One region of the Paraburkholderia sprentiae WSM5005 genome, then DNA from elsewhere that is predicted to be linked to it. Evidence: predicted binding sites of a transcription regulator. Region 1 holds the regulator's gene; the other holds the start of a gene.
The links. Region 1 encodes HrcA, which represses chaperone genes, less so after heat shock. Its sites were predicted from a motif close to TTAGCACTCNNNNNNNNNGAGTGCTAA; they were not measured.
Positions count from the first base shown of each region.

Region 1 (9,554 bases):
GAGCCGGCCGATCGTGAATGGGGTGCGCAGCTTGTCGGAGACTGCGGCTTCGATGCGCGGGCGGAACAGGTCGGCGCGCGGCAGCACCACGTAGCGCAAACCCAGAAACAGGCCGGTCGCGATGAAATATAGGATGAGCGCGAGCGTGGCAAGCACGCGCAACGTCCGACGCAGCACGATGTGGTCGCTTCCGCTCACATGCCGGGCCTGCGATGGGGCTTGCGGGTCGGCGGATTCGTTTCGCTCGGACATGCTGCGGCGGGTGGGCGTATGGTAGTTTTGCGATTCAACGACGAAATGTAACACACGGGAAAGCGTCGGCGGACCTCCTGCAAACCCTGTCCGACGGCCCGCAACGGGGTTTGGCAAGGCCGTCCGCCACGGCGTTCGGCCCGCTGGTCGCCGTGTGCCGATGGCGCAACGGAACGACAAGACGACGACGCGGGAACGACACCCGGATACCGTCAGATACCGCCGGACAAATTCGATCAAGCAACGCGAGCGAGCCAGATTTTCGATGACTGACGCCACCCTCCTGAGTTCCAGCTATTCGCACTATGCCGCGCGCGCCGCCGCGGCCCGCCCGCAACTCGTCGCGCAGGTCAGCGCGCTGGCCGACGAACCGCTGACGCGCGAGCGCATCGACGCGCGTCTCGATGTGCTGTGCGCCGAGGCGGCGGGCCGAGCCGGTGAGCCGGTCGATGAAGACGCGCTGAAGCGCGCGCTGCGCCAGCTGCGCACCGAAGTATTCTGCGCGGTGATGGAGCGCGACCTGGCCGGAGAGGCCGATATCGCCGAAGTCACCGGCGCGATGACCGATCTCGCGGAAACGACGATTCAGCGGGCGCTGGCGGTGCTGAGCGCTGAGCTCGAAGCGTTGTATGGCGAGCCGCGCGGCCAGCAGGGCGAGCGGCTCACGCTCGGCGTGGTCGGCATGGGCAAGCTCGGCGGGCGCGAGCTGAACGTGTCGTCGGATATCGACCTGATCTTTGTTTACGAGGACGACGGCGAGACCGTCGGCGGCCAGCGTTCGCCGCTCGCGACCCAGGAGTTCTTCACACGTCTCGGCAAGCGGCTGATCGGCGCGCTCGCCGAAATCACCGCCGACGGCTATGTATTTCGCGTCGATATGCGTCTGCGGCCGAACGGCGATTCGGGGCCGCTCGTGTGCAGCCTCGGCATGCTCGAAGAGTATTTCTACGTGCAGGGCCGCGAGTGGGAGCGCTACGCGTGGATCAAGGGCCGGCTCGTGTCCGAGGGCGCGAGCGCCTCGGCGCAGCGGCTGCAGAAGCAGCTGGACGCGATCGTCACGCCGTTCGTCTATCGGCGCTATCTGGATTTCGGCGTGATCAGCGCGATCCGCGCGCTGCATCTGCAGATTCGCCAGGAGGCGCAGCGACGCGCGTCGATGCGTCCCGACAAGGCCGACGACATCAAGCTCGGCCGTGGCGGCATCCGTGAAATCGAATTCAGCGCGCAGGTGTTCCAGCTGATCCGCGGCGGCCAGGACGCCGGCTTTCGCGTGCGGCCGACGCTCGCCGTGCTGCGCCACGCGGCCACGCATGGGCTGATGGACCCGTCGGTGTGCGTGAAGCTGTCGCAGGCTTATCGCTTTCTGCGTGAGCTCGAGCATCGTTTGCAATATCGCAACGACGCGCAGACCCATGCGATGCCCGTCGATGTCGAAGACCGCATGGCGCTCGCGCGCGCGATGGGCTGCGACGACTACCCGCAATTGATGACGAAGCTCGACGCGCATCGCGAGTTCGTCGAACAGCAGTTCGACCAGATTTTCGCGGCCAAGATGAGCGGCCGCGACGGCTGCGGCGCGCCCGAGGACGGCGCCGCCGCGTGGGTATGGAGCAGCGCGCTCGCCGACGACAGCGCCGACGACGCGTTGCGCGCGCGCCTCGTCGAACTGGGTGTGGCTGAGCCCGGCGAGCTGCTCGCGCGGCTGCAGGCGGTGTGGCGCTCGTCGCGCTACATGGGCCTGAACGAACGTAGCCGGCAGCGTTTCGACATCGTCGCGCAGCGCGCGCTCGAAGCGGCGCGCACGCTGGAGCCGGCCGGGCGGCGCGCCGATACGGTCGCGCGATGTTTCGATCTGCTCGAAGCGGTGAGCCGGCGCGGCGCGTATCTCGCACTGCTGACCGAGTATCCGCAGGCGCTGCACCGGGTGCTGTCGGTGCTAGGCGGTTCGCGCTGGGCGGCGGGCTATCTGATCCGCCATCCGCAACTGCTCGACGAGCTGCTCGACGACGAGGCGATCAACAGCCCGTTCGATTGGGCCGAGTTCAAGCGTGCCTTGCGTTCGAGGCTCGCGGCGGCGGACGGCGTCGAGCAGCAGATGGATTTGCTGCGTCATGCGCATCAGGCCGAGGTGTTCCGCATATTGCTGATCGATCTGGCCGGCAAGCTGTCCGTCGAGCACGTCAGCGACCGGCTGTCCGAACTCGCCGACGCGGTGCTCGACGTGACGATCGAAGCCGTGTGGAAGCAATTGGCCAAACGTCACCGCGACGTGCCGCGCTTCGCGGTGATCGCTTACGGCAAGCTCGGCGGCAAGGAGCTCGGCTACGCGTCGGACCTCGACCTGATCTTTCTGTACGACGATCCCGACGATGCCGCTGCCGACGTCTACGCCACCTACACGCGGCGCCTGATCACGTGGCTGACCACCGCGACCGGCGCCGGCACGCTGTTCGACGTCGATCTGCGGCTGCGGCCCAACGGCGAGTCGGGCCTGCTCGTCACCGACCTCGACGCGTTTCGCCGCTACCAGCTGCGCGAGGGCGACGCGGCCAACACCGCGTGGGTGTGGGAGCATCAGGCGCTCACTCGTGCGCGTTACTGCGCGGGCGATCCGGAGATCGGCGCGAAGTTCGAGGCGATCCGCGAACAGGTGCTGACGACCCCGCGCGAAGCGCCACCGCTCGCGAAGGAGATCGTCGAGATGCGCGCGCGTGTCGAGGCGGGACACCCGAACCATACGCCGGCGCTGTTCGATCTGAAGCACGACCGCGGCGGCATGGTCGATATCGAGTTCACGGTGCAGTACTGGGTGCTGCTGCACGCGGCGCGCGATCCCGAGCTGATCCGTAATACCGGCAATATCGCGCTGTTGCGCGAGGTGTCGCGTTTCGGGCTGATGAGCGAGGCGGAAGCGGAGACGGTCGGCGCCGCGTATCGGCGCTATCGCAAGCTGCAGCACACGCTGCGGCTCGATGGGATGGAGAAGGCGCGGGTCGATCCGGCGCTGGTGAAGACCGAACGCGAGGCGGTGCTGGCGTTGTGGAACAGAGTGTTCGGCTGATGGCGCTGACACGCTTCATGCAGCGCATCGGGCGCGGCCGGGATCGTTATGACGTCCCGGCCAACCCGACACACGCCGTATGCGACGGCCTACGCACCGCGCAAATTCATGCGGCCAGCATTTCCTTCGCGTGTTTGCGCGTGGTCGCCGTGATTTCGAGACCGCCGAGCATCCGCGCGACCTCCTCGATGCGGCTCGCCTTGTCGAGCGAGGTCACGCTGCTGAGCGTGCCGCCCTTGCCGTTGCCGGTCTTCGCGACCTGGAAATGATGATCGCCGCGCGCGGCGACCTGCGGCAGATGGGTCACACACAGTACCTGGCGCGCCTCGCCGAGCTGATGCAATAGCCGCCCGACCACCTCTGCCACGCCGCCGCCGATGCCGGTATCCACTTCGTCGAAGATCAGCGTCGGTGTCGGGCTGGCCGCGCTCGCGATCACCGCGAGCGCGAGACTGATACGCGCGAGTTCGCCGCCCGACGCGACCTTCGCGAGCGGCCGCAGCGGCACGCCGGCATGACCGGCGACGCGGAACTCGATCTGCTCTAGCCCGTGCGCGCCCCCTTCAGGCAGCGGCACCAGCGCGACTTCGAAGCTGCCGCCTTTCATCGACAGTTCCTGCATGCCGGTCGTGACCGCCTCGCCGAGCGCCTTGCCTGCCTTGACGCGTGCCTTCGAGAGTTTTTTCGCCTCGGCGACGAACACTTCCTTCGCTTGTGCCTCGGCGGCGCGTAGGCCGTCGAGATCGGCGGCCGCGTCGAGCGCGGCCAATTGCTGGCGCCGCGCCGCGTGTTCTTCCGGCAGCATCGCCGGTTGCAGGCGGAATTTGCGCGCGGCCGAGTGCAGCGCGTCGAGGCGTTTTTCGACCTGCGCGAGCCGCTGCGGATCGAGCTCGAGTTTCTGCGCGTAGTGGCTCAGCGAATACGCGGCTTCCTGCAACTGGATTTCGGCCGGTTCCAGCGCGGCGAGCACGTCGTTCAGCGCCGGGTCGATGTCCGCGAGGTCGCGCACCTTCGACACGATCGAGCCGAGTTGCGTGATCATCGCGTCGTCCGATTCGGACAGCGCGCCGAGCGCGCCCTGCACGCCGTCGATCAGATTCGCGGAATGCGACAGCCGCCGGTGCTCGGTGTTGACCTCTTCCCATTCGCCGGGCTGCGGCGCGAGCTTGTCCAGCTCGGTGAGCTGCCACGCGAGCCGCTCGCGCTCGAGTTGCAGCTCGCGATCGCGCGTCTGCGCGTGCTCGACCGCCTGCGCCTTGTCGCGCCACGAGCGCCACGCGCGCGTGACGGCGGCGGCCATCTCGGACAGGCCCGCGTGCGTGTCGAACAGTTCGCGCTGCGCGTCCGGGCGCATCAGCAACTGGTGCGCGTGCTGGCCGTGAATGTCGACGAGCATTTCACCGAGCTCGCGTAGCTGCGTGAGCGTGGCCGCCGTGCCGTTGATGAACGCGCGCGAGCGGCCGTTCGCGTCGACCACCCGCCGCAGCATCACGGTGCCGCCGTGCAGGCCGTCGTCGGCCGCGCCGAGCGCCTGCGCGTCGAGCCATTGATCGACCTGCGCGTGCGTTTCGAACTCCGCGGTAATGTCGGCGCGACTTTCACCGGTGCGCACGACGCTCGCCTCGGCGCGCGCGCCTAGCGCGAGCGCGAGCGCGTCGATCAGAATCGATTTGCCGGCGCCGGTTTCGCCCGAGAAAACGGTAAAGCCGCTGTCGAATTCGAGGTCGAGCGCGGCGACGATGACGAAGTCGCGTATCGAGAGATGGCGAAGCATGGGAGTCTTCGGGTGAGCTTGGGATTCGGGTGTCGGCCGCGGCGGTGTGCGCAATTCAGAGCGCCGCTTACGGTCTCGGGTCTTCTTCGTGCGACGGGTACTCGTGCCAGTGCAGCTTCTTGCGCAGCGTCGCGTAATAGCTATAGCCGACCGGATGCAGCATCGGCACCGTGTGGCGCGAACGGCGCACCTCGATCGTGTCGCCGAGCTCCAGCGACGTGAACGACTGCATGTCGAAATTGACGTTCACCTCGCGCCCGGAAACGATCTGGATGCTGACCTTCGATTCGTCCGGCAACACGATCGGCCGGTTCGACAGCGCGTGCGGCGCGATCGGCACGAGCACGATGCCTTGCAGTTGCGGATGCAGGATCGGCCCCTGCGACGACAGCGCGTACGCGGTCGAGCCGGTCGGCGTCGCGACGATCAGGCCGTCCGAGCGCTGGTTGTACATGAAGCGGCCGTCGACCGACACGCGCAGCTCCGCCATACCCGAGAAGCCGCTACGGTTGACCACCACGTCGTTGAACGCGAGCGCGTGGTAGATCGCCGTGCCGTCGCGCACGATGCGCGCTTCGAGCAGCACGCGCTCCTCGCGCTCGAAATTGCCGGACAGCATTTGCGGCACGATCTCGCGCATGTCGGAGATCGGGATGTCCGTGATGAAGCCGAGCCGTCCGTGGTTGATGCCGATCAAGGGCGTGCGATACGGCGCCAGCTGGCGGCCGATGCCGAGCATCGTGCCGTCGCCGCCGAGCACCACGGCGACGTCGGCACGCGCGCCGATCTCGGCGGGACGCAGCGCCGGATAGTCGGTCACGCCGATCTCGGCGGCCGTGTCGGCTTCGAACACGACTTCGAGGCCGAGCTTCGCGATGCACGCGGCGAGCGCGGTCAGCGGCTCGGCGATGCCTGGCGTATTGCTGCGCCCGACGAGCGCGACGGTCTTGAACTGGCTGGTCACTTGCATGCCGGCATTACACCATAGGTAGGGCCTGAAAAGAACCGCCGACCAACCCGGCTGTGGTCCTGCGCACGCAGGGTGTCAGCGCATGTCGCGATTGTCGTTAGAATGGTGAAGACCTGATGACATGCGAGCTGGCCGACGGCGGCGCATTCGCTGGGGGCGGACGCCGCGGGCGCTCGCGGCTGCGGTGCCATTGAGCTAAAATTTTTCGTCATGCTAGATCCTCGCGCACAAACCCTCCTCAAAACGCTGATTGAGCGCTACATCGCCGAAGGTCAGCCGGTCGGTTCGCGCACGCTGTCACGTTATTCGGGCCTCGAACTGAGCCCGGCCACGATCCGCAACGTGATGTCGGACCTCGAGGATCTCGGGCTCGTGATCAGTCCGCATACCTCGGCGGGACGCATTCCGACGCCGCGCGGCTATCGTCTGTTCGTCGACACGATGCTGACGGTCGAATCCGCCGCCGACGAAGAGGCGGTGATGCGCACCGTCAAGACCACGCTGCAAGTGGGCGAACCGCAGAAGATCGTCGCCGCGGCGGCGAGCGTGCTGTCCAACCTGTCGCAGTTCGCCGGCGTTGTGCTCACGCCGCGTCGCAGCCATGTGTTCAAGCAGATCGAATTCATGCGCCTGTCGGACCAACGCATTCTGCTGATCATCGTGACGCCCGAAGGCGACGTGCAAAACCGCATCCTCGCCACCCAGCGCGACTTTTCGCCTTCGCAACTGGTTGAAGCCTCCAATTACATCAACGCGCACTTCGCGGGCCTGTCGTTCGACGAAGTGCGCCGGCGCCTGCGCGAGGAAATCGACGAGCTGCGCGGCGACATGACCTCGCTGATGCACGCGGCCGTCACCGCAAGCACCGACGAATCCGACACCGGTGAGACCGTGCTGATTTCTGGCGAGCGCAATCTGCTCGAAGTTGCCGATCTTTCGTCCGACATGGCGCGCCTGCGCAAGCTGTTCGATGTGTTCGACCAGAAGACCAGCCTCCTTCAGTTGCTCGACGTGTCGAGTCATGCGGCGGGCGTGCAGATTTTCATCGGCGGCGAATCGAATCTGGTGCCGATCGAGGAAATGAGCGTCGTTACCGCGCCGTACGAGGTGAACGGCAAGATCGTCGGCACGCTCGGCGTGATCGGGCCGACCCGCATGGCCTACAACCGCGTGATTCCGATCGTCGACATCACCGCGCGGCTGCTGTCCATCACGCTCAGCCAGCAATAGTCCCCTGCTTCGCGGAGCCGTCATCGCAACCCGTGCCGGCCATGATGCGCGAACGCGCGGCGTCTGCCAATCGTCCGAACGGCCAGGGATGTCTGGCGGCGCCGGGCAGAACCCGCGCCGCTATAATGAATCTCCACTGATCGACTCGCCGCGTGAAGCGGTGATTTCTGTTGCCTATGCGCTTCGACCTCGAGCGGCCTTCCCAGAACGCCACGTCGCATCGCGTCGCGGTCTTGCTGATCAATCTCGGCACGCCCGACGCGCCGACGCCGCGTGCGGTCCGCCGCTACCTCGCGCAGTTCCTGTCCGATCCGCGCGTGGTCGAAATCCCGGCGCTGCTGTGGCAGCTGATTCTGCGTCTGTTGATTCTGCCGTTTCGCGGCCGCAGCTCCGCGAAAAAGTACGCGGCGGTCTGGATGCCCGAGGGCTCGCCGCTACGTGTCCATACCGAGAAGCAGCTGGAGGGTTTGCACCACCTGCTGCAACTGAACGACTACACGGTGCTGGTCGACTACGCGATGCGCTACGGCACCCCCGGCATTCCGGCAATGCTCAATCAACTAAAGCTCGCGGGTGCCGAGCGCGTGTTGCTGGTGCCGATGTATCCGCAATATTCCGCATCGACCACCGCGACCGCTTTCGACGAAGCATTTTCCGCGCTCAAGCGCATGCGCAATCAGCCGGAAATCCGCACGGTGCGCCAGTACGCCGATCACCCGGCATATATCGCGGCGCTCGCCGCGCAGGTGCGTCACTACTGGCATCAGCACGGCCGCCCCGACTTCCCGGCGGGCGACAAACTCGTGCTCAGTTTCCACGGCGTACCCAAGCGCACCCTCGATCTGGGCGATCCGTACCACGAGCAATGCCAGCAGACCGGTGCGCTGCTGACGCAGGCGCTCGAGCTGACGCCGGTCGAATGCCGCATCACGTTCCAGTCGCGCTTCGGCAAGGCCGAATGGCTGCAGCCCTACACAGCGCCGACGCTGAAGGAACTCGGCGCGGCAGGCGTGCGGCGTGCTGACGTGTTTTGCCCGGGTTTCACCGCCGACTGCCTCGAAACGATCGAGGAAATCGGCATGGAAGTGCGCGACGAATTTCTGCGGGCGGGTGGCAAGGAGTTTCACCGGATCGCCTGTCTGAACGCGTCGCAGCCGTGGGTTGCCGCGCTCGGCGAAATCGTCGCGCAGCATCTGCAGGGTTGGCCGGTGCAGGCGATGCCGGTGCCGCACGCGACAGGAGCTTGAATACGCAGATGAACTACCACATTGCAACCGAACCGGGCTCGAAACTGCGCATCGACAAATGGCTGTGGGCCGCGCGCTTTTTCAAGACGCGTTCGCTGGCCGCGGAGGCGGTCGAGAAGGGGCGGGTGCGCATCGGCGGCGCGACGGTGAAGCCGGCGAAGGACGTGCGCGTCGGCGATCTGGTCGACATCGAGATCGAGCGGTATGTGTGGCAGGTGGAGGTGCTGGGCGTCTGCGATGTACGCGGTCCGGCGAGCGTCGCGCAGACGCTTTATGTGGAAACCGCGCAGAGCAAGGCGAAGCGGCAGGTCGAACAGGAGCGGCGCAAGGTCTATCACGAGCCGGCCGCCGCACTGCACGGGCGGCCGACCAAACGCGACCGGCGCACTATCGACAGATTTTCAGGTGGGGATTGAAAAACTGCTCCATGGTGGCGTGCACGCCGCCGTATTCGGTGGTGTGGTCGTTGACTGCACCGGACATGCAGATGGTCGTGGTGCCCGCGATCAGTACCAATGCGACCACCCCGATGGCAAAGGTCAGTTTCACGGTACTCCCTTGGGAAGGTGGTAGGCCGGGACAGGCTATCGGAAGGACTCTCAGGCGACGGTAAGGCTTACGTCAGATTAGGGTTAACGTGGCGTTGACCGGTCCATGATTGGAGAATAGGTCAGTTGCAGGCCGCACTCAATCCCTATCTGATTCCGCCGCGTTAATGCTTGTTACGGCGCATTTCGCCGGCACGTCGGCGGTGCGAAAAAACCCACGGAGCCGCTTGAAACGGCTTTTTCAGGCCCCATCTGGGGACAGGTCTGGCGGCTCGGCGCGAAGACGCACGACGCGATTTAGCAAGCACACATCGCCGCGTGTCGGAACGGCTTTCGCCGCCTTTGGCTTTTACCTTTAACGACTTTCAGCGACATGGAAAACACGCAAGAGAACCCGACGAGCCAGAATCCCACGCCCGCCGACGAAGCCGCGCGCCAGGCCGCCGAGGCCGCCGAGGCCGCCGCTCAACAG
Region 1 covers NZ_CP017561.2:481,921-491,474, forward strand. The annotation lists gene BJG93_RS02255 (YhdP family phospholipid transporter) at 1-252, opposite strand, end outside; gene glnE (bifunctional [glutamate--ammonia ligase]-adenylyl-L-tyrosine phosphorylase/[glutamate--ammonia-ligase] adenylyltransferase) at 518-3,313, shown strand; gene recN (DNA repair protein RecN) at 3,420-5,087, opposite strand; gene BJG93_RS02270 (NAD kinase) at 5,155-6,057, opposite strand; gene hrcA (heat-inducible transcriptional repressor HrcA) at 6,268-7,287, shown strand; gene hemH (ferrochelatase) at 7,464-8,534, shown strand; gene BJG93_RS02285 (RNA-binding S4 domain-containing protein) at 8,543-8,950, shown strand; gene BJG93_RS02290 (hypothetical protein) at 8,922-9,083, opposite strand; gene grpE (nucleotide exchange factor GrpE) at 9,456-9,554, shown strand, end outside.

Region 2 (9,554 bases), 110 kb from region 1:
GCAGATCAGCACCGTCGGCGTCTGCGAGGACATGAGCGAATTCTTACTGCGGCTTTGCGGTTCGACCGGGATGGAATTACCGTTTTATTTCGAAGCGAATCGCACCAATGGCGCGCCGAAAGGCAACGCTCACATAAGCGAAGCAGCAAGACAAAAGTTTATCGAAAACAATAGCTTTGATTACGAGCTGTTCCACGACGCGAATCGAATCGTCGAAGCTTATGCGAAGGAAACAGGCCGCGTCTTTTCGGACGCGCTCGGATTGGTGCGGGTAATTCAGTCCGAAATCAATCAGCTCGACAATCCTCACGTCTACAGCTCGACCGTTTTTGGCTTCGACGGCTCGTTCCTGTCGCGCGTGCATGAGGTGATCGGCCGTTTCGATCTCGCGCCGATCGACGCCTATCTCGAGTTCGCGCAAAGCCGCCAGCGCGCGCCGGTCGATCTGTTCGACGGCTTCGTCGATACGGTGACCGACGCTATGGTGTCGGGCTGGGCCGTCAACCTGAGCCAGCCGGAGCGGCCGGTGCCGCTCGAGGTGCGAGTCGGCGCGAAGATCGTCGCGACCGGCCACAGCGGCGAGCCGCGGCCCGATGTAGCGAGCGCCGGCTATCCAAGTTCGAACAGTGGATTTTCGATTCCGCTGCCGAACGGCATTCCCGAAGGCTTTTGCGTGACGATCGCCAATTCCACCGAACGCCTGCATAACGCCGGCGCGTGGCGGCAAGGCTGGCACTGCGAGTGAACCGAAGGAACCAGGAGAACTTATCCATGAAAGAGCCGCCCGGCTTCGTGCAACGCTTCGACGGCAAGATCGGGGTGCAGGACCGCATGCGCCTGTTAGATCAGACGCCGGCCACGATCTGGTTGACCGGCCTGTCCGGCGCCGGCAAATCGACGCTCGCGTTCGCGCTCGAGGAGCAGCTGATCGCGCTCGGTCATGCCTGCTATGTACTCGACGGCGACAATGTCCGCCACGGTCTGGCGAGCGACCTGGGCTTCGGGCACCACGAGCGGCGCGAAAACATCCGCCGTGTCGCGCACGTCGCCCAGTTGATGAACGACGCGGGCCTGATCGTGATTACCGCGCTGATTTCGCCGATACGCGAAGACCGGGCAATGGCGCGCGAGATCATCGGAGCCGACAAATTCGTCGAGACCCATGTGTCCGCCCCGCTCGCCACCTGCGCGAGCCGCGATCCCAAAGGTCTGTACGCGAAAGCCAGGTCTGGCGAGATCAGCTCGTTCACCGGCGTATCAGCGCCCTATGAAGCGCCGATCGATCCCGACCTGTGCATCGACACCGCAACGCTCACCCTCGCAGAAAGCGTCGCGCAGATCTTCCACTACGTGCGCGAGAAATGTCTCGGTACGTCGACTCACCGTTCCGCTCACACGGCAGGCGCCTGATCGGCACGAGAGGCATCCCGAAGGTCCCAAACGAAAAAACCCGCGCAAGCGGGTTTTCTCGTTTGGGGAAACGCCTCGCGGCGCACTCCCCACATGGACTTCCAGCCGGGCCTCGTCCGTGACCCGGTCGCGATGGTTCAACCACGCGACCGGACCACGAGGCCCGAGCGGAATTACATGTCCATGCCCATGCCGCCCATGCCGCCGGGCATGCCGCCAGGCATCGGCGCGTCTTCCTTCGGCAGTTCGCAGACAGCCGCGTCGGTCGTCAGCAGCAGGCCAGCAACCGAAGCTGCGTTTTGCAGCGCCGTGCGCGTCACCTTCGTCGGGTCCACGACACCTGCGTCAACCAGGTCGACGTACTCGCCGGTCGCTGCGTTGTAGCCGTAGTTGCCATTGCCAGCAGCAACCGCCGCCACGACGACGCTCGCTTCTTCGCCACCGTTGGTGACGATCTGGCGCAGCGGCTCTTCCATTGCACGCAGAACGATCTTGATACCCGCGTCCTGATCGGGGTTAGCGCCCTTCAGGCCAGCGATTGCCGTACGCGCGCGGATCAACGCGACGCCGCCACCCGCCACGATGCCTTCTTCCACAGCCGCGCGCGTTGCGTGCAGTGCGTCTTCGACACGTGCCTTCTTTTCCTTCATTTCGACTTCGGTCGCAGCACCGACCTTGATCACCGCAACACCGCCTGCCAGCTTGGCAACGCGCTCTTGCAGCTTTTCACGGTCGTAGTCCGAGGTCGCTTCTTCGATCTGCTTGCGCACTTGCTTGACGCGAGCTTCGATGTTCGCCGCTTCGCCAGCGCCGTCGATGATCGTGGTGTTTTCCTTGCCCACTTCGATGCGCTTCGCCTGGCCCAGTTCGGCCAGCGTTGCCTTCTCGAGCGTGAGGCCGGTTTCTTCAGCGATGACCTGACCGCCGGTCAGGATCGCGATGTCTTCCAGCATCGCCTTACGACGATCGCCGAAGCCCGGCGCCTTGACGGCAACGGTCTTCAGGATGCCGCGGATGTTGTTGACGACCAGCGTTGCGAGCGCTTCGCCTTCGACGTCTTCAGCGATGATCAGCAGCGGACGGCCAGCCTTCGCGACTTGCTCGAGTACCGGCAGCAGATCACGGATGTTCGACACCTTCTTGTCGTGCAGCAGCACGAACGGGTTTTCGAGCACGGCGACTTGCTTGTCCGGGTTGTTGATGAAGTACGGCGACAGGTATCCGCGGTCGAATTGCATACCTTCGACAACGTCCAGCTCGTCTTGCAGCGACTTGCCGTCTTCGACGGTGATCACGCCTTCCTTGCCGACCTTGTCCATTGCTTCAGCGATGCGCTCGCCGATCGACGTATCGCTGTTCGCCGAGATCGCGCCAACCTGGGCGATTTCCTTGTTGGTCGTGCACGGCTTGCTGATCTTGCGCAGTTCTTCGATTGCGGCTGTAACAGCCTTGTCGATACCGCGCTTCAGGTCCATCGGGTTCATGCCCGATGCGACGTACTTCATGCCTTCGCGGACGATAGATTGCGCGAGAACCGTAGCGGTCGTCGTGCCGTCGCCTGCGTTGTCGCTGGTCTTGGAAGCGACTTCCTTGACCATTTGCGCGCCCATGTTCTGGAGCTTGTCTTTCAGTTCGATCTCTTTAGCGACCGACACACCGTCCTTGGTGACCGTCGGGCCGCCGAAGCTGCGCTCGAGGACCACGTTGCGGCCCTTCGGACCCAGCGTGACCTTCACGGCGTTGGCGAGAATGTTCACGCCTTCGACCATCTTGGCACGGGCGGAATCACCGAATACGACGTCTTTAGCTGCCATCTTCTAACTCCTTGAATACTTTGGATATAACCGGGGAAGTAGCGACTTCGTGCTTACTTCTGCACCACGGCCATGATGTCTTCCTCGCGCATCACGAGCAGTTCGTTGCCGTCGACCTTGACGGTCTGGCCTGCGTACTTGCCGAACAGGACGCGGTCGCCGACCTTCACGTCGAGCGCAATGGCTGCACCCTTGTCGTCGCGCTTGCCCGGGCCGACTGCGAGGATTTCGCCCTGATCCGGCTTTTCCGCGGCGGCTTCGGGAATCACGATGCCCGACGCAGTCTTGGTTTCCTGATCCAGACGCTTGACGATCACGCGATCATGCAAAGGACGAAGGTTCATACATACTCCTCTCTGATTGAGACTGAAGAACGCTGAGAAAACCCGGCTGGCGAGCCAACCGGAGATGTTGTTAGCACTCTCGTGCAGCGAGTGCTAATTATATGGACGGGCAGTGACAAATTCAAGAAGTGGGGAACAACGGAATTGCGGGCCGGGGTTTGCCGCGACGGGGATGGCGCGCGCGCCGCGATGCAGTCGTGGGCGCCCGCGGCGATCACAGCAAAATCAATCACTTGCGCCGAGATCCGACGATTCGCGCCGCGCTGCGAACGGGCGATATGGCAGCCAAAGGTCAGCCGTGCGCCGCAATCCGCGTCGACGGATCTTCGATCCCCAGGGAAAACCCTCGCCTAATTGAGCATAAGGTGGCGAGGTCAAACGATCCGCGACAGCGACCAGCTCGTCTCGTTCAACTCATTTGCGCGCAGGCGAGCGCAACGCATTACCCGCCATCCATTTGAGCCGCTCGCAATTGATCTTGATGCGCGCCGCGAATTCCTGCGGATCGCGCTCACGCAGCGCGTTCATCTGGCTATTGGTCTTGTCGGCGCGCTGCCAGCCGGCGTCCCAACGCTGATCGAAATCGGCCGCCCCGGTCAGCACCTTTCGCAGCCGCTCCTTGTAGGCGCCGATGCGCGCGGGCGACACGCCGCAGAACGCCTGCGCGAAACTCGCGCGCTCGCCCGCCGCTTGCGCGCTCATGTCGGCGTCGCTCGCGCCGCTCGCGAGCGGCGCGAGCGACAGCATCGACAGACACAGCGCTGCGCAAAGCGGCCGATAGCAATACGATAGGTTCTTCATCTTCGACTCCTGACGATCCTTCGTGGCGACCAGGGATTGTCCCGATCTGCAACGCCGCCTCGCTGATTGTGTCCTGATTGCACTGCACGATGGCGTTTTCGCGCGCTATCGGATGCATCGCGTGGTCAAGCCGCGGTGCTACGCTCGTCGAAGCAACATTCGCGACGTGCCCGTCCGGGGGCGAACGACCAGCTCGAACCCGACGCGCAACAAGCACAAAACCAAAGCACGACACGAAACCAAACACAAAAAGGCGAGACATCGCTGCGGGAGTGACTGCGATGGCATTTAGAACATATACCGTACTGACGCTGTTGGTGACGAGCACTGCCGCATTCGCGTGGCGCCCTGTCACCTATCCGATTCGAAGTCAGAGCCCTTACGAGCGCAGCATCGACAACGCCATGTGCTACGCCGAGGCGAACCGGGCGACCGGGGTCAACATGGCCCACGAGCCGCAGGTTCCGCCGCGTCAGCCGCCCGCGGCTAAGGGTGCGTCGACCGGCGTACCGTCGAGGCCGCCGCTTCCACCCAGTTCGTTCTCAGCCACGCCGCTGCCATGGAGCGCGAGCGCGCCCGAAGCCGCGAGCGCGCCGATGGCGGGCGCGCAAGCGCCTGCCGGCGCATCGTCGGTGAAAGCCGAGACCGAAGCCGCGGCCGGCGCCAGCGCGCCGGGCGCGCCGGCCACCGCGGCGGCGAATGCATCGGCGGCGGCAACCGGCACCAGCGCGAGCGCGGCGCCCGGCGCGTCGGATGGGGCGACCGCTTCGATGCAGGCCAACGCGGCATCGAACGTGAAGCTGCCGCCGCTGCCCGCACCCGAGCCGCCGATGACGCGTTATTGGGCCGCCTACGGCGCGTGCATGCAGGCTCGCGGTTACGTCGTCCAGTAGTCCGGCCGACGCCGCTTGCGAGCGTCGTTGCATTGATTCTCTTTGATGGCGCCGGCCTTCGGCGCCAGTGGAGCGATACGGCCATGCCGCGCGACACGACCTCCGATCAGCCATTCTTCCATCACTGCGCGTGCTGCGGCGTGCCGCTGTCGGACCGCTTTTCGCCGTGTCCCGCGTGCCACGGGCTGCCGATCGATTCGTTCGATACGGCCGACAAGCACGGCGAGCGCGGCGACCGCTCCGCACGCACCCGAGCGCTGAGCGCAGCGCGCACGCAGCTCGAACCGCTGCCAGCGGCCGCGAGTTTGTCCGTGCAGCGTTCGTCACGACACTCCGCGCAAACCAGGATGAGCCCCTACGATCTGATCGACGAAGCGACATTCGGGCCGCATGGCCGTCGACGGCGGCACCCGCTCGCGCTGGCCGCGGTCGCGCTCGCGACGCTCGGCGCGATGTATGTCGGCTTCGTTCTTTTGCACGACGACAATGCGAGCGTCGACACGCCGGTGACGGTCTTCGGCACCGTGCACTCCGAGCATCCGGCGCAAGTTCCCGCGCAGAATGTTGCGCAGAATGCGGCGCCGTCCGTTGCCGTGGCGCCGAAGCCTGCCGCGCCGAAGCCCGCGTCGATCGTCGCGCAACCGCCGCGTGCCGTTGTCGTCGCGCGGCAGCAAGCCGGGCCGGCGCACACCGCCCCGGTCGCGCCACCGGCACCACCCGTCGTTGCGACCGGGCCGACCCTAGCGCCGACGACGGCATCGAGCGCGGCCATCTCCGCGCCCAGACCGCGCGGCACGGCAGTCGCATCGATCAACGCGGGCACCCACACCAGCATCGACACGACGCCCGCCCCGCTCACGCAAGCCGACAAGCTCCGCGCCGACGCCGAGCGGAATCTGAGAGCCGCGCGCGGCTATCTGCAACGAGGCAATCTATCGGCGACCAAGGCGCGCCTCGCCGCCGCAATCACCGCACAGCCCGACAATCGCGACGCGCGCCGCATGCGCGCCCAGGTCGGCACGCTAGAGCAGCAACGAGACGCGTTGCTGAGTCTCGCGCGAGGCTGCAGCAACGTCGGACATTGGGAGTGCGCGTCGCACAACGCCAACGAAGCGTTGCGGATCGATTGGAGCAGCAAAGCCGCGCAGCGGCTCGTCGCGCTCGCGTCGCACGAGTCGGCTTGGCAAACCATGCAACCGTCGGCGCAGGAGTCGCGCGAACTGCGCGCTCTGCTGGGTCATCACTAAGCACTGAGGTTTCGCGGTATCTCGCGCGACGGCGGCGCGCGGGCAGCCGTGTCAGCCGGCGATGCTGTCGTAGCCGTAATAGCCGCCCTGGTACCCCGAGCCGAGGAACGCCGCTTCTTGCGGCACGTCGGTGAGCAGCACGCCGCGCAGGCCGACGCCGCCGTTACGCAGCCGTTTGGTGGTTTCGATGATCTCGTGCAGCGGCTGACGCCCATGCCGCACGACGAGCAGCGTCGTCGCCGCGTATCGGCCGATCAGCGTCGAGTCCGTCACGGCGAGCACCGGCGGCGTGTCGATGATCACGACGTCGTATTGCGGCTTCAGCACCTCCAGCATCGCTTCGAAGCGTCTGCTCATTAGCAGCTCGGCCGGGTGCGTGGGCAGCGTGCCTTTCGCGAGCACGTCGAGACCGGGCAGCACGTCGCGCTGGATCATCGCGTCCAGATCGCCGCCGCACAGCACGTCGGACAGTCCGGGCCGATGGCTGACGCCGAAATGAGAATGCACGTCGCCGCGCCGCATGTCGCCGTCGATGATCAGCACGCGCTTGTTCGCCGACGCGACCAGCGTCGCCAGATTCACCGACAGGAACGACTTGCCCGCATCGGGCCGCGAGCCGGTGATCATCACGACGTTGTTGGCCGCGTGATCGAGCGACAGTTGCAGCGAGGTGCGCAGGTTGCGCACGCCTTCCACCGCGATATCTTCGGGCGCCTGCTGCGCGAGCACATGCTGACCAAGCTGGCGCAGCGACACCTTTTCCTGCAGGCGCAATTGCGTCCGGCTGCGCGGCACCACCGCGAAAACCGGCACGCCGAGCATCCCCTCGAGTTCGTCCGGGCGCTCCACGCCGCCGCGCATCGCACGTCGCAGGAAGATCAGCAGCAAGCCGAGCGCGAGGCCGCCGCCAAGCGAGATCAAGATCACGAGCATGCGCCTGGGCCGCACCGGATCGTCGGGCGTTTCGGCGAAGTCCACCACTCGCACGCCGCCTACCTGTCCGGCTTGCGTCACCCGCAGTCGCTGCACGCTGTTGAGCAGGTTCGTGTACAGCTCGGTGTTCACGTGCACGTCGCGCTGCAGACGCAGCGCCGTCTGTTCGGTGTCGGGCATCGTCGAGACGCTGCGGTTCATCGTGCTCTGCGCGCCCTGTAACGCGGCGATCTGCGCATCGAGTGCGGCTACCATCGGATGGTTCGGCGTGAAATGCTGCAACATGTCCGCGCGCTGCTGCTGCAAACCCAGCAGCTTGGTCTTGTTGTCGACGATCTGTTGCAGCAGCAGTTTGCTTTCCTCGCCGAGATCGACGGCGCCATGCGTATTGCGGAACTTGCCGTAGCGCTCTTCCGCATCGTCGAGCGCCTTGCGCGCGTCGGGCAGTTGTTGCTCGAGAAACGCGAGCGTGTGGTCGGACTCGGTCGAGCGGCTCGCGAGGTCCTGCCGCACGAACTGGCGCGCGACGTTGTTGACGATCGCCGCGGTGAGCGCCGGGTCGGCGCCTTCGAGGCTCACGCGGATCACGCCGGAGTCCTGCGCCGTTTCCTGCACGACCATCGTGTTCGCCAAACGCTCCACCGTGCCGAGCGTCGACGCGCGCGTCAGCTCGAAACGCGAGCCGGGCGCGCCGACCAGTGTGTCGACGTGCAGCGTGATCGGGCCGACGGCGGTATCCGTGTGCACGGTCTCGCCGACGCGCCCCGACAGAATCGCGCTGCCGTGCGGATCGCGCAGCATGTAGGTGTTGCCGGCGCCCGCGACCAGCGTGAAGGTCTCGCCATACCAGTCCTTCGACGTGTCGAAGCGCGACACCGAAATGCTCTCGTTGCCCCACGCGAACCCGCGCAGGTTGACGAACGACGGCAGCCGGAACCACCAGTGCCCGTTCACGAGTCCCGCGATCCTGCTACCGATCACCGGCAGATAACGCGGTTTCGCCGTGATGTCGAGATGCAGCACGCGAACCGCTTCCTCGGTGGCGAGACGAGACTTCAGGAGCTCGATCTGCGCCGCGGTCGACGGCTTCGAATCGTATCTGCCGGGAAGCGGCGACGCCGCATCCCGGCCGTTCGCATTGACGTTCGCCGCGTTCGCCGTCCTGTCCTCGACGTGAAACAGCACGTCCGAGCGATAGACCGGCGGCGCGAGGAACGCGTACGCGCAACCGAGCGCGAGCGCGATCAGCGTCACCGTCAGGAGGGTGCGCCAACCGCGCACGATCGTGCGCACGTAGTCTGACAGATGCAACTGCCCCGGTTCGTACACGCCGGCGTAGCGGCTTTCATAGTTGATTGCCATGTTTTCACCCAACAAGGCCTGCCGGTTCAGATAGCGCCTCACGCGTGCATTACTTCGACACGACGACTCCCGTCACTGCCGCGTTGATCGCCGGCAACAGCAGGTTCAGCACACGGTTGAAGCGAACGAGACCGCCCTGGCCGACGTACACGATGTCCTTCGGCTGCAGCTCGAACTGGTTCGCGAGCAGCATCGCCACCGGCGAAGTCGCATCGAGGTGATAGATCTGCGGCGAGTCGCTGGTCGAATTGCGGATCACGAACAGCTGCTGCCCCGAGGCCGTATTCGAGTCGAAGCTGCCGCCGTCGGAGATCGCCTGCGACAGCGTCAGCGAGCCGTTGCGCAACGGCAGCACCGTGGCCGGCTTGTTGACTTCGCCCATCACGTAGACGCCGCTGTCTTCGCGCGCGTTCACGCGCACGGTATCGCCCGGCTGCAGATAGATATCCGACGGATTGCGGCCGCGCTTGACGAGGTCGTCGATGTTCAGCCTATAGGTCGTGCCGTCGCGGATCAGATCGACCCGGCTGCGATCCGCGGTCGTGGTGAAGCCGCCGCTCAGGCCGATCGCGTTCGTCAGCGACATCGGAATATCGTTGATCGATTGCGTGCCCGGTGTGCGCACTTCGCCGTCGATATACACCGTCGCGTTACGGAACGACGCGACGCGCACCGTCACCTCGGGCTTCTGATAGACCTTGCTCAGCCGCGAATGCAGCTCACGCTGGATCGTCGCGGCGTCCTTGCCGG
Region 2 covers NZ_CP017561.2:589,433-598,986, reverse strand. The annotation lists gene BJG93_RS02790 (chondroitin 4-O-sulfotransferase) at 1-745, shown strand, start outside; gene cysC (adenylyl-sulfate kinase) at 772-1,410, shown strand; gene groL (chaperonin GroEL) at 1,584-3,224, opposite strand; gene groES (co-chaperone GroES) at 3,278-3,568, opposite strand; gene BJG93_RS02770 (hypothetical protein) at 3,983-4,369, opposite strand; gene BJG93_RS02765 (hypothetical protein) at 4,651-5,262, shown strand; gene BJG93_RS02760 (hypothetical protein) at 5,346-6,509, shown strand; gene BJG93_RS02755 (polysaccharide biosynthesis tyrosine autokinase) at 6,561-8,804, opposite strand; gene BJG93_RS02750 (polysaccharide biosynthesis/export family protein) at 8,854-9,554, opposite strand, start outside.
Region 2: the regulator HrcA is predicted to act here: its motif matches at 3,639-3,665, upstream of groES (co-chaperone GroES).